One region of the Exiguobacterium sp. MH3 genome, then DNA from elsewhere that is predicted to be linked to it. Evidence: riboswitches for the same ligand, from Rfam matches in the RefSeq annotation. Region 1 holds a riboswitch; each other region holds the start of a gene.
What was found. A riboswitch is a leader RNA that binds a small molecule or an ion and turns the genes downstream of it on or off. The one in region 1 is predicted to bind S-adenosylmethionine.

Region 1 (3,128 bases):
CGAGTGTTTTGTCGTCGCTACCTGATCCTGATGATTTTTCGCCACATGCAGCAAGGCTAATAGCTAAGACGGATACAGCAGCAGTACCTACGAATTTTTTCCAAGTTTTCATGAATGATTCCTCCAATATGATTAAGTTTCGAATTAACGTTTATCGATTGCGCGGATCAGCAAGTCACCAATGATTTGGATGACGAAGACGATCGCTAAGATTAAGAGTGTCGCAATGACGATGACATCGTTTTGAGAACGCTGGAATCCTTCGATGAAGGCCATGTCCCCAAGTCCACCTCCGCCGACTACTCCGGCCATTGCCGTATAACCGACAAGTGAGACGAGTGTGACCGTGATACCAGAAACGATGGCAGGCAACGCTTCCGGGATTAAGACTTTATAGATGATCTGGAACTTCGTCGCGCCCATCGATTCGGCTGCCTCGATGACACCTTTATCGACTTCGCGTAACGCGAGTTCAACCATCCGACCGTAAAATGGTGCAGCACCGAAGATCAGTGCCGGTAGTGCTGCCGTTGGTCCGAGGAACGAACCGACGATTGCCGTCGTAAATGGAATCAATAAAATCAGTAAGATGATGAACGGAATCGAACGGAAGACGTTGACGACCAAGCTCAACACTGAATAGAACGCCCGATTCTTGAACAATAACTCTTCGTTTGTCGCATACAATAGTAAACCAATGATCAAACCGAGGACGAATGTCGAAACCCCAGCGATTGCCGTCATATAGACGGTACTGCCTGTCGCTTCCCACACCATGTCCCAATCTAGATTGTCAAAGAATGAAATCATCGGTGATCCACCTCCACTTCAACATCACTGGCTTGAAGCTTCGTGATGACCGCTTGTGTTGCTTCTGTTTCCCCGATCAACTGAATGAACAGTGTACCGAGTGCCCCTTCCTGTGATTGACCGACGTTTCCGCCGATGATATTGAACAGGACCGGCGAATCCTTCATGACTTCCGCGAGGATCGGGCTTTCTGCTGTCGATCCGACGAACGTCAACTGAACGATTTTTCCGGTTGGGTACCGTTCGCGTAGTTTCGCGAACGTTAACTCGTTCTCCGACGGCGACGTCAATTGTTTGACGAATTCCTTCGTCATCGCTTGCTTCGGATGACGGAAGACTTCTGCGACCGGTCCTTGCTCGACGATTTTACCGGCTTCCATGACGGCGACCCGGTGACAGATTTTTTGAATGACGTGCATCTCGTGTGTGATCAAGACGATCGTCAGTTTCAGTTTTTCATTGATGTCGACGAGTAACTCAAGGATTGAGTCCGTCGTCTTCGGATCGAGTGCACTTGTTGCCTCGTCACATAAGAGAACGTCCGGGTTCGATGCCAGTGCCCGAGCGATACCGACACGTTGTTTTTGACCACCGGATAATTGTGACGGATAGGCTTTTTCGCGTCCGTCCAAACCAACGAGTTGGATCAGTTCCGCGACCCGTTCCTTGCGGTGTGCTTTCGGGAAGCCACCGAGCTCGAGTGGGAACATGATGTTCTCTTCAACCGTCCGTGACCATAGTAAGTTGAAGTGTTGGAAGACCATCGAGACATTCTTGCGGACGCCTCGTAATTCCTTAGGTTTTAGTGATGTCATTTCAACACCATCGATTTGGATCGAACCACTCGTTGGTGCTTCGAGCATATTCAGTAATCGGATCAGGGTCGATTTCCCTGCTCCGGAATAACCGATTATTCCAAAAATTTCACCGCGCTCGATTGTCAGATCGACATTCGCGACGGCTTCGACCGCTCCGCGCTTTGAGCGATAAATCTTTCCTACGTCTTGTAAACGAATCACAACTGTCCCTCCTAAAATAAAAAAAGTGCGCGCGTTTTAGAGCAAACGCGCGCACTTTTCAGTACACAAAACCATTTGCTCTCATCTCCCAGACTTTTGTCTGCTGGAATTAGCACCACTTCGGATTAGATCCGCGGTTGCCGGGTTTCATCGGGCCAGTCCCTCCACCACTCTCGATAAGAGTTTCGGTATTAAGTTTGTAGAATATATTCTGAATATTAGCAGGGGTTATTTTTGTTGTCAAACAGTTTTTTCAGAAACTTTTTCGAGGAACGTGAAAGCACGTGTTAAGTCTTCTTTCAAATCTTCCGCATCCTCAAGTCCAACTGAAATCCGAACGAGACCGTCCGTGATGCCGAGTTCTGCCCGACGTTCTGCTGGGATCGACGCGTGCGTCATCCGTGCAGGCACCGAAATCAGACTCTCGACGGCACCAAGACTCTCAGCGAGTGTGAAGAAGTGTGTCGCCTCGACGAGTTTTTCTGCGTTCGCTGCTGAACCGACATCAAAGCTGATCATCCCACCAAATCCAGTCGCTTGTTTCGCTTGGATGTCGTGACCAGGATGCGATGCAAGTCCTGGGTAGAAGATGTTCGAGACGATGTCTTGCGCTTGTAGGAACGCAACGAGATCATGTGCTGTCTCTTCGATCGCATCCATCCGGATACCGAGTGTACGAAGACCACGGACGAGCAAGAAGCTGTCTTGCGGTCCAAGCACGCCGCCTGTCGAGTTTTGAATGAAGTGCAGCTCTTCGCCGAGCGCATCATCTTTGACGACGACAAGTCCAGCGACGACGTCCGAATGTCCGCCAATGTATTTCGTCGCACTGTGCAAGACGATGTCTGCACCAAGTGCGAGTGGTTGTTGATGGTATGGTGTCGCGAACGTGTTGTCGACGACGAGTTTAAGATCGTGACGTTTGGCGATTGTTGCGATTGCTTCAATGTCCGTAACTTTCAACAACGGGTTCGTCGGTGTTTCGACGTAGACTATCTTCGTGTTGTCTTGGATCGCTGCTTCCGTTGCCGCAAGATCCGTCGTATCGACGAATGTCACTTGGATGTTGAACTTCGGTAAGACGCGTTGCATCAAGCGGAACGTACCACCGTAGACGTCATCCGTCATGACGATGTGGTCGCCAGACTCAAGCAAGTGGAAGACGGCATGGATCGCTGCCATCCCAGAACCGAACGCAAAACCACGTGCGCCGCCCTCGAGATCCGCAATCAATCGTTCGATGCTCGTCCGTGTCGGGTTCGCTGTCCGTGAGTATTCGTATCCGTCCTTAAGTTGACC
Region 2 (3,128 bases), 410 kb from region 1:
AAATCTCCCGGATGACGCCCATCTCGTGGGTAATCAAAAGAATCGTGATCCCGTACTCTGCATTGATCCGTTTTAATAACTGAAGAATATGATGTGTCGTCTGGGGATCAAGTGCTGACGTCGCTTCGTCACATAAAAGGACGGAAGGTTGCGTCGCGAGTGCCCGGGCGATACCAACGCGCTGTTTCTGCCCACCCGACAATTGATCTGGATAATGATCCGCCTTGTCCGCGAGATCGACGAATTCGAGCAACTCCGTCACCCGACGGCGAATCTCATCTTTCTTGACGCCTGCGAGAACGAGTGGTTTTGCAACGTTCGTAAAGACCGTGTTCGCATTCAATAGATTGAAGTGCTGAAAGATCATTCCAATCCGTTGTTTTGCTTGGCGTAATTTTTTCGGAGACAGTTGCGTTAAATCTTCCCCATCGACCGTCACCGTTCCTGACGTCGGTCGTTCTAACAGATTGACACAGCGGAGCAGTGAACTTTTCCCGGCACCGCTAAAGCCGATGACACCAAAGATTTCGCCTTTCTCGATCGTCAGGTCGACACCGTCGAGCGCTGCAATCGTCTGATCTTTCGTGACGTACGTTTTTTTGACTTGATGAAATGCAATCATTCCGTTTTCCCCCTTCATTCAACAAAAAAGGTCCCTTCTTGAGAAACAAGAAGAGACCTGGATCCGCACAGTGGCAGAATCCACTCCACTCATCTCTCAGACATCTGTCTGATGGAATTGGCACAGTGCTCATAATGAGTCTGTTGCCGAGGTTTCGTAGGGCCAGTCCCTCCACCTCTCTGGATAAGTATTGCGGTATGAAATTCGTATGTGTGTTGTTGCGTTGTTGCTTATGTCGTAAAACTAATTTTTACATTACGGGTCGAAACTTTAAAAGTCAACCAACTTTGCAAAAATAATCCATTTGGCGCATATCGATGGATTTACAAGTTATGAATTAGCTTAATGAACGGATCACGATTCGTCAAGAAAGATTTGACAAGTCATTTTTGGTCGTGCTACCATCGTTTCAATGATTATTCCGACAATTCCAATATGATATTTATCAAGAGTGAACGAGAGACCTGGCTCTATGACTTCACGGCAACCTGCAATTTGTAAGGTGCTCCGACCAGCAAAGCGCGGCTTTGGATGATACGGTGAAAAACTCGTGGGCGTCCAAGCAGTGACGTCGACGAGTTTTTTTCATGAATGGAGGAAAAATAGTAATGATGAACTATCCTGTATTGACTGGTGCTGAAGCGTTTTATTTTCAAGGTGGATCGATCGGCATTCTAATCTGTCATGGTTTTAACGCCACTCCGCAAAGTGTCCGGGACGTCGGTGAGGCATTCGCTGCTGAAGGTTTTACCGTCTATGCCCCGCGCTTACGTGGACATGGAACGAACGTCCGCGAGTTCGAACAATCGACTGCTCGATGTTGGAAGCAAAGCCTGCAAGACGGCTATGAACGTTTACAAGAAACATGCGATCAAGTCTTCGTCATCGGTCAATCGATGGGTGCGACGCTTGCGCTGTCGCTCGCCGCTGACGGGATTCCGTTTGCCGGCATCATTACGATCAATGCCGCACTCTCCGTTCCATCCTATGAATCACTTTCGTTCGAGGACGGTCCAGAGTATTTACCGGAAGGCGCACCGGACATTAAGCGAGCAGCCTTTGAAATCATCTATGATCTTGTTCCGAGCCGTTGTGCGTTCGAACTTGTTCGCCTAATGGATGAAACAAAAGGACGCCTTGGATCGATCCTTCTACCGACATTGATTCTTTACTCAGCGACCGATCACGTCGTTCCACCTTCGAGCTCGGATTATCTGCACCAGCACATCGGAACAAATGATAAACGAAGCTACTGTTTACTGAACTCGTATCACGTTGCGACACTCGATCATGATCAGGATTTGATTGTTCGTGAGACGATTCGCTTTATCGAACAATCGTGTCAGTTTTCGCAAGAAACAGGCTGAATCAAAAAAACAGCTATTCGTTTCCATATGGAAGCAAATAGCTGCTACATCAAAGGACGACCATCATCGGTACGTCTTTTTTTAATTTTCTTGGTGCTGCACCGATTGGAGCGGCTTCGGTTTTCCAGGTACCTCATGGCAATGACGGCAACGTGGCTCATACGATTCCGACGCTCCGACTAGGATGATCGGATCATCATAGTTGGCTGGTTTCCCATCAATCAAACGTTGTGTCCGGGAAGCCGGATCCCCACACGAAAGACAGATGGCTTGTAGTTTCGTCACGAATTCTGCGCGCGCCAGTAATTCAGGCATTTTCCCAAATGGCTCTGCCCGGAAATCTTGATCAAGGCCTGCACAAATGACGCGTTTTCCGTCTTGTGCGAGTGCTTCGATGACTTGTACGATCTCATCATCAAAGAATTGAACTTCATCGATCCCGACGATTTGTGTTTCTTCTGCTACTGCCGCATAAAGATCACGACTCGTCGCCATCGGAATCGCTACGACAGAGTTGCCAACGTGAGAGACAACATGCTCTTCATGGTACCGGTCGTCGATTGCCGGCTTGAATACTTGCACGGGCAGTTTGCCGTACTGCGCCCGTCTGACACGACGAATCAACTCTTCCGATTTCCCGGAAAACATACTGCCACAAATTACTTCGATCCAGCCGTACTGATTTATTACATGCATCATCGTCCGACACCGTCCTCTAAAAATAGTCACTTTAACGAGTATAGCCCGAAACGGTATCGAGAAAAAGGGTTGACTTCCGGAAATCAAAATTCATTTTTTCTTTCCCTAGAATTTTTGTCCTTTCATTCCAACTGCCCCCTATTTCCTGTACACTGAAGAAGAAGATTCTCACGAAAGAAGGTGTCCCCGATTCATCATCTCTTACATGACATCCTGCACCAATATGGTGCCCTTGGTCTCTCCGTCCTTCTCGCAGGTGGTATCGTGGGATTGCCGGTTCCTGATGAGACCCTGCTCGTTTTGTCCGGATTTTGGATGCATCAAGGCAATCTACCACTCGTCGGTACGATTCTCGCCGCTTACGCCGGCAGTTGCATCGGGATGACGATCAGCTATTTACTCGGATTAAAACTCGGTATGCCACTACTACACCGCGTTGG
Region 3 (3,128 bases), 500 kb from region 1:
CAATGGATGAGATAGAGGTCAAGATAATCTGTTTCGAGACGTTCGAGCGATTCTGCGAATGCTTCCTTCGTCCGACCGGCACGAATATCATCGTTCCAGACTTTTGACGTTAAGAAGAGATCCTCACGTTTCACGCCGCTTTCCTTGATTCCTTTTGCGACACCGCGCTCGTTTTTGTAGACAGCAGCTGTATCGATGTGACGATAGCCGACACGTAGTGCTTCAGCGACAGCAGCAGGTGCTTCTGTCTCTTCATCTACTTGCCAGACACCGAATCCGATTTGGGGAATCGTAATACCGTTTGAAAGTTTTGCGTATTGCATGTGTTACTCCTCCTCATAAAACGTAGTTTAGATTTGCTCGTTTAGTTTAGCATGAACGAACGAAGACGTCCGTTTCCATGCTCATGGAGGAATGAAATAAGGTAAAATAGAAAAGAATCATGAGATTTAATCGTGTGTTAAAAGAGGGGGAGAAAAGATGGCTCAAAAGAATAAAAAGCTATCCAAATGTACTTGGCTTAGTATTGGCGCCTTGTTAGTAACGCAGGCAGTGGGTCTGTTTCTTAGTGCGCGAAAGTCAGGACGTAATCCATGGGTTTGGGGAGGTGCTGGACTCGTTCAATTCCCGCTTCCGGCAATCGCTTACTTAATCTTAGAACGACAAGCGAAGCAGAAAAAATAATAAAACAGATCCAATCGTCGACGCGATTGGACCTGTTTTATGGTTACGAAGAAATTCTTTCTTGCTTCGTCGCTGTCTTCTTCATGCGTGGCAATCCAAAGAAGATGGCAATCGATCCACAGACGAAGAGCAGGAACGGATAGAACAGATACGGAATCAGTTCCGGTGAAGCCGTTTTCGTCAATTCTGCTGCAATCAAGAGTTGCGCGCCATACGGAATGATGCCTTGGATACCACAAGAGAAGATATCGAGAATACTCGCTGATTTCTTACGATCAATCTCGTACGTATCAGCGATTTCAGCCGCCAGTGGTCCAGCGACGAGAATCGAGATCGTATTGTTCGCCGTTGCGAGATTCGTCGCACTGACGAGTGCTGCCATACTGAATTCGGCACCGCGACGCTGAGAAATCTTGCGCGTCAACGTCTCTTTCAAGTAGACGATTCCACCGTTGAACGTGATCAAGCTGACGAGACCACCCATGAGGAGTGTCAAGATGGAAATCTCCGCCATGCCCATCATTCCTTTTGACATCGAGAGGACGAAACCGCTTAAGCCGAAGCTACCGTCAATCATACCGATGATACCAGTGAGCAATGTACCACCGACGAGGACAAGGATGACGTTGACACCAAATAGCGCAAGGACGATGACAGCGAGATATGGAATCAGCTTGTAGAACTCGAATGCTTTGGCCGTTACCGCATCGCCAGAGCCAGAAACGAACGCAAGTAAGATGATCGTCAAGATAGCAGCTGGGAGAACGATCATGAAGTTCGTCCGGAACTTATCGCGCATGTTCGTTTTTTGGGTACGGACGGCAGCGATCGTTGTATCCGAGATGAACGACAGGTTATCGCCGAACATCGAACCACCAACGACTGACGCTGCTGCGATCGCAACGTTGATGCCTGTCGCTTCATGAATACCGAAGGCGATCGGCGCGAGTGCAGCAATCGTTCCAGTCGATGTTCCCATTGCCATCGAGATGAAGGCAGCGATGATGAACAGACCACTCATCAGTAATGACGGAGGTAGGAACGTCAAAGCAGCATTGACGGTTGCATCGATGGCACCGATTGCTTCTGCCGTTCCAGAAAACGTACCGGCTAATAAGAAGATGAAGACCATGATCATGATATCGGGATTTCCGGCACCCGTTGCGATTCGTTCGACCGTTTGATTGATGGATCCTTTCGTTGTGATTGCAGCAAAGATCAAAGCGATCAATGCGGCGATAAGGATCGGAAATTTGTAAAAGTCGTCATAGAAGATCCCGGCTCCGATGAAGAGGACCAGGAATACGACGAGGGGAAGCAGTGCCCATTTGTTAGGCGTGATCGTTTCATTCATTGTTGACACCTCGTTTCTCAAAGATACAAAAAAGACCCCTTCGCAAGAAAGAAGGAGGTCTTTATGAAATAAAGACGCTCTTCTTATCTCTCAAGCTTTCGCTTGCTGGATTTGGCACAGTACGAATCAAATCGTCCGCTGCCGAAACATCATTGGGCCAGTCCCTCCGTTTCTCGCGATAAAAAGAAGTCATTCAATTGTTGTAAAACACGTTTCTTACCGTACCGCATTGAGTAACGCGTGTCAACTGTACTTTACTGAAGTGCTTGTTTTAACGTCTGGACGTTTTCTTCCATCAATTTAAAATAAGAGCTGTTTTGCTGTGCTTTCGTGACGGACTCTAGATTATGAATCGTCACGGATTCAGCTCCGATTTCTTTTTGGATGACACGTGCGACCTTCGGTGAGACCGTCTCTTCGAACGCGACGTATTTCAAATCATGCATCCGTGCTTCTTTCACTAAAGCAGCCAGTTGCTTTTGTGACGGTTCATCGGAAGGAGAAATTCCCGCGATCGGCAGTTGTGTGAAACCATATCGTTCTGCGAGGTAACCGTAAGCGGCATGCGTAACGAGAAGTTCTTTTTTCGATCCATCAGCGACGGCTTGTTTGAATTCTTTATCTAGTGCGTCAGCTTGCTGATCGAACGCTTTTAAGTTTTTCTCGAATGTCGCTTTGTCTTTTGGTACTTCTTTTGATAAAGCAGTTGTAATCGAGCGTGCCATTGCTTTTGCATTGGTAGGATCGAGCCAGACGTGTGGATCGTATTTTCCGTGGTCATGGCCTTCTTCTTCATGCGCAGGTTCATCCGTTGCGTGATCATCGTGCCCTTCTTCTTCGTGGGCATGTTCGTCTTCACTATGCCCCTCTTCTTCATGTGCATGAAGCGTAGCATCAGATTCCAGTAAGTTGACGTCCTTACTCGTCTCGACGAAGCGGACGTCCGTGCCGTTTAGACTCTCCTGAATTTTTTTCGAATATGGCTCGAGCGTCGTGCCCGTTAAGAGGAACAAGTCACCCTTAGCAATTTCAGTGAGTTGTTTTGACGTCGGCTCGTAAGAGTGAGGATCTGCTCCAGGTGGGACGATCA

Region 2: another riboswitch for S-adenosylmethionine. It lies ahead of U719_RS14525 (carboxylesterase); the one in region 1 lies ahead of U719_RS12625 (methionine ABC transporter ATP-binding protein).
Region 3: another riboswitch for S-adenosylmethionine. It lies ahead of U719_RS15085 (Na+/H+ antiporter NhaC family protein); the one in region 1 lies ahead of U719_RS12625 (methionine ABC transporter ATP-binding protein).

The regions. Positions count from the first base shown of each region.
Region 1 covers NC_022794.1:2,398,376-2,401,503, forward strand. The annotation lists gene U719_RS12615 (MetQ/NlpA family ABC transporter substrate-binding protein) at 1-112, opposite strand, end outside; gene U719_RS12620 (methionine ABC transporter permease) at 145-810, opposite strand; gene U719_RS12625 (methionine ABC transporter ATP-binding protein) at 807-1,829, opposite strand; SAM riboswitch class I at 1,908-2,012, opposite strand; gene U719_RS12630 (bifunctional cystathionine gamma-lyase/homocysteine desulfhydrase) at 2,070-3,128, opposite strand, start outside.
Region 2 covers NC_022794.1:2,810,818-2,813,945, forward strand. The annotation lists gene U719_RS14520 (methionine ABC transporter ATP-binding protein) at 1-622, opposite strand, end outside; SAM riboswitch class I at 709-812, opposite strand; SAM riboswitch class I at 1,062-1,163, shown strand; gene U719_RS14525 (carboxylesterase) at 1,231-1,989, shown strand; gene U719_RS14530 (thymidine kinase) at 2,071-2,685, opposite strand; gene U719_RS14535 (DedA family protein) at 2,869-3,128, shown strand, end outside.
Region 3 covers NC_022794.1:2,899,365-2,902,492, reverse strand. The annotation lists gene U719_RS15095 (aldo/keto reductase) at 1-323, opposite strand, end outside; gene U719_RS15090 (hypothetical protein) at 481-684, shown strand; gene U719_RS15085 (Na+/H+ antiporter NhaC family protein) at 728-2,038, opposite strand; SAM riboswitch class I at 2,119-2,223, opposite strand; gene U719_RS15080 (metal ABC transporter solute-binding protein, Zn/Mn family) at 2,293-3,128, opposite strand, start outside.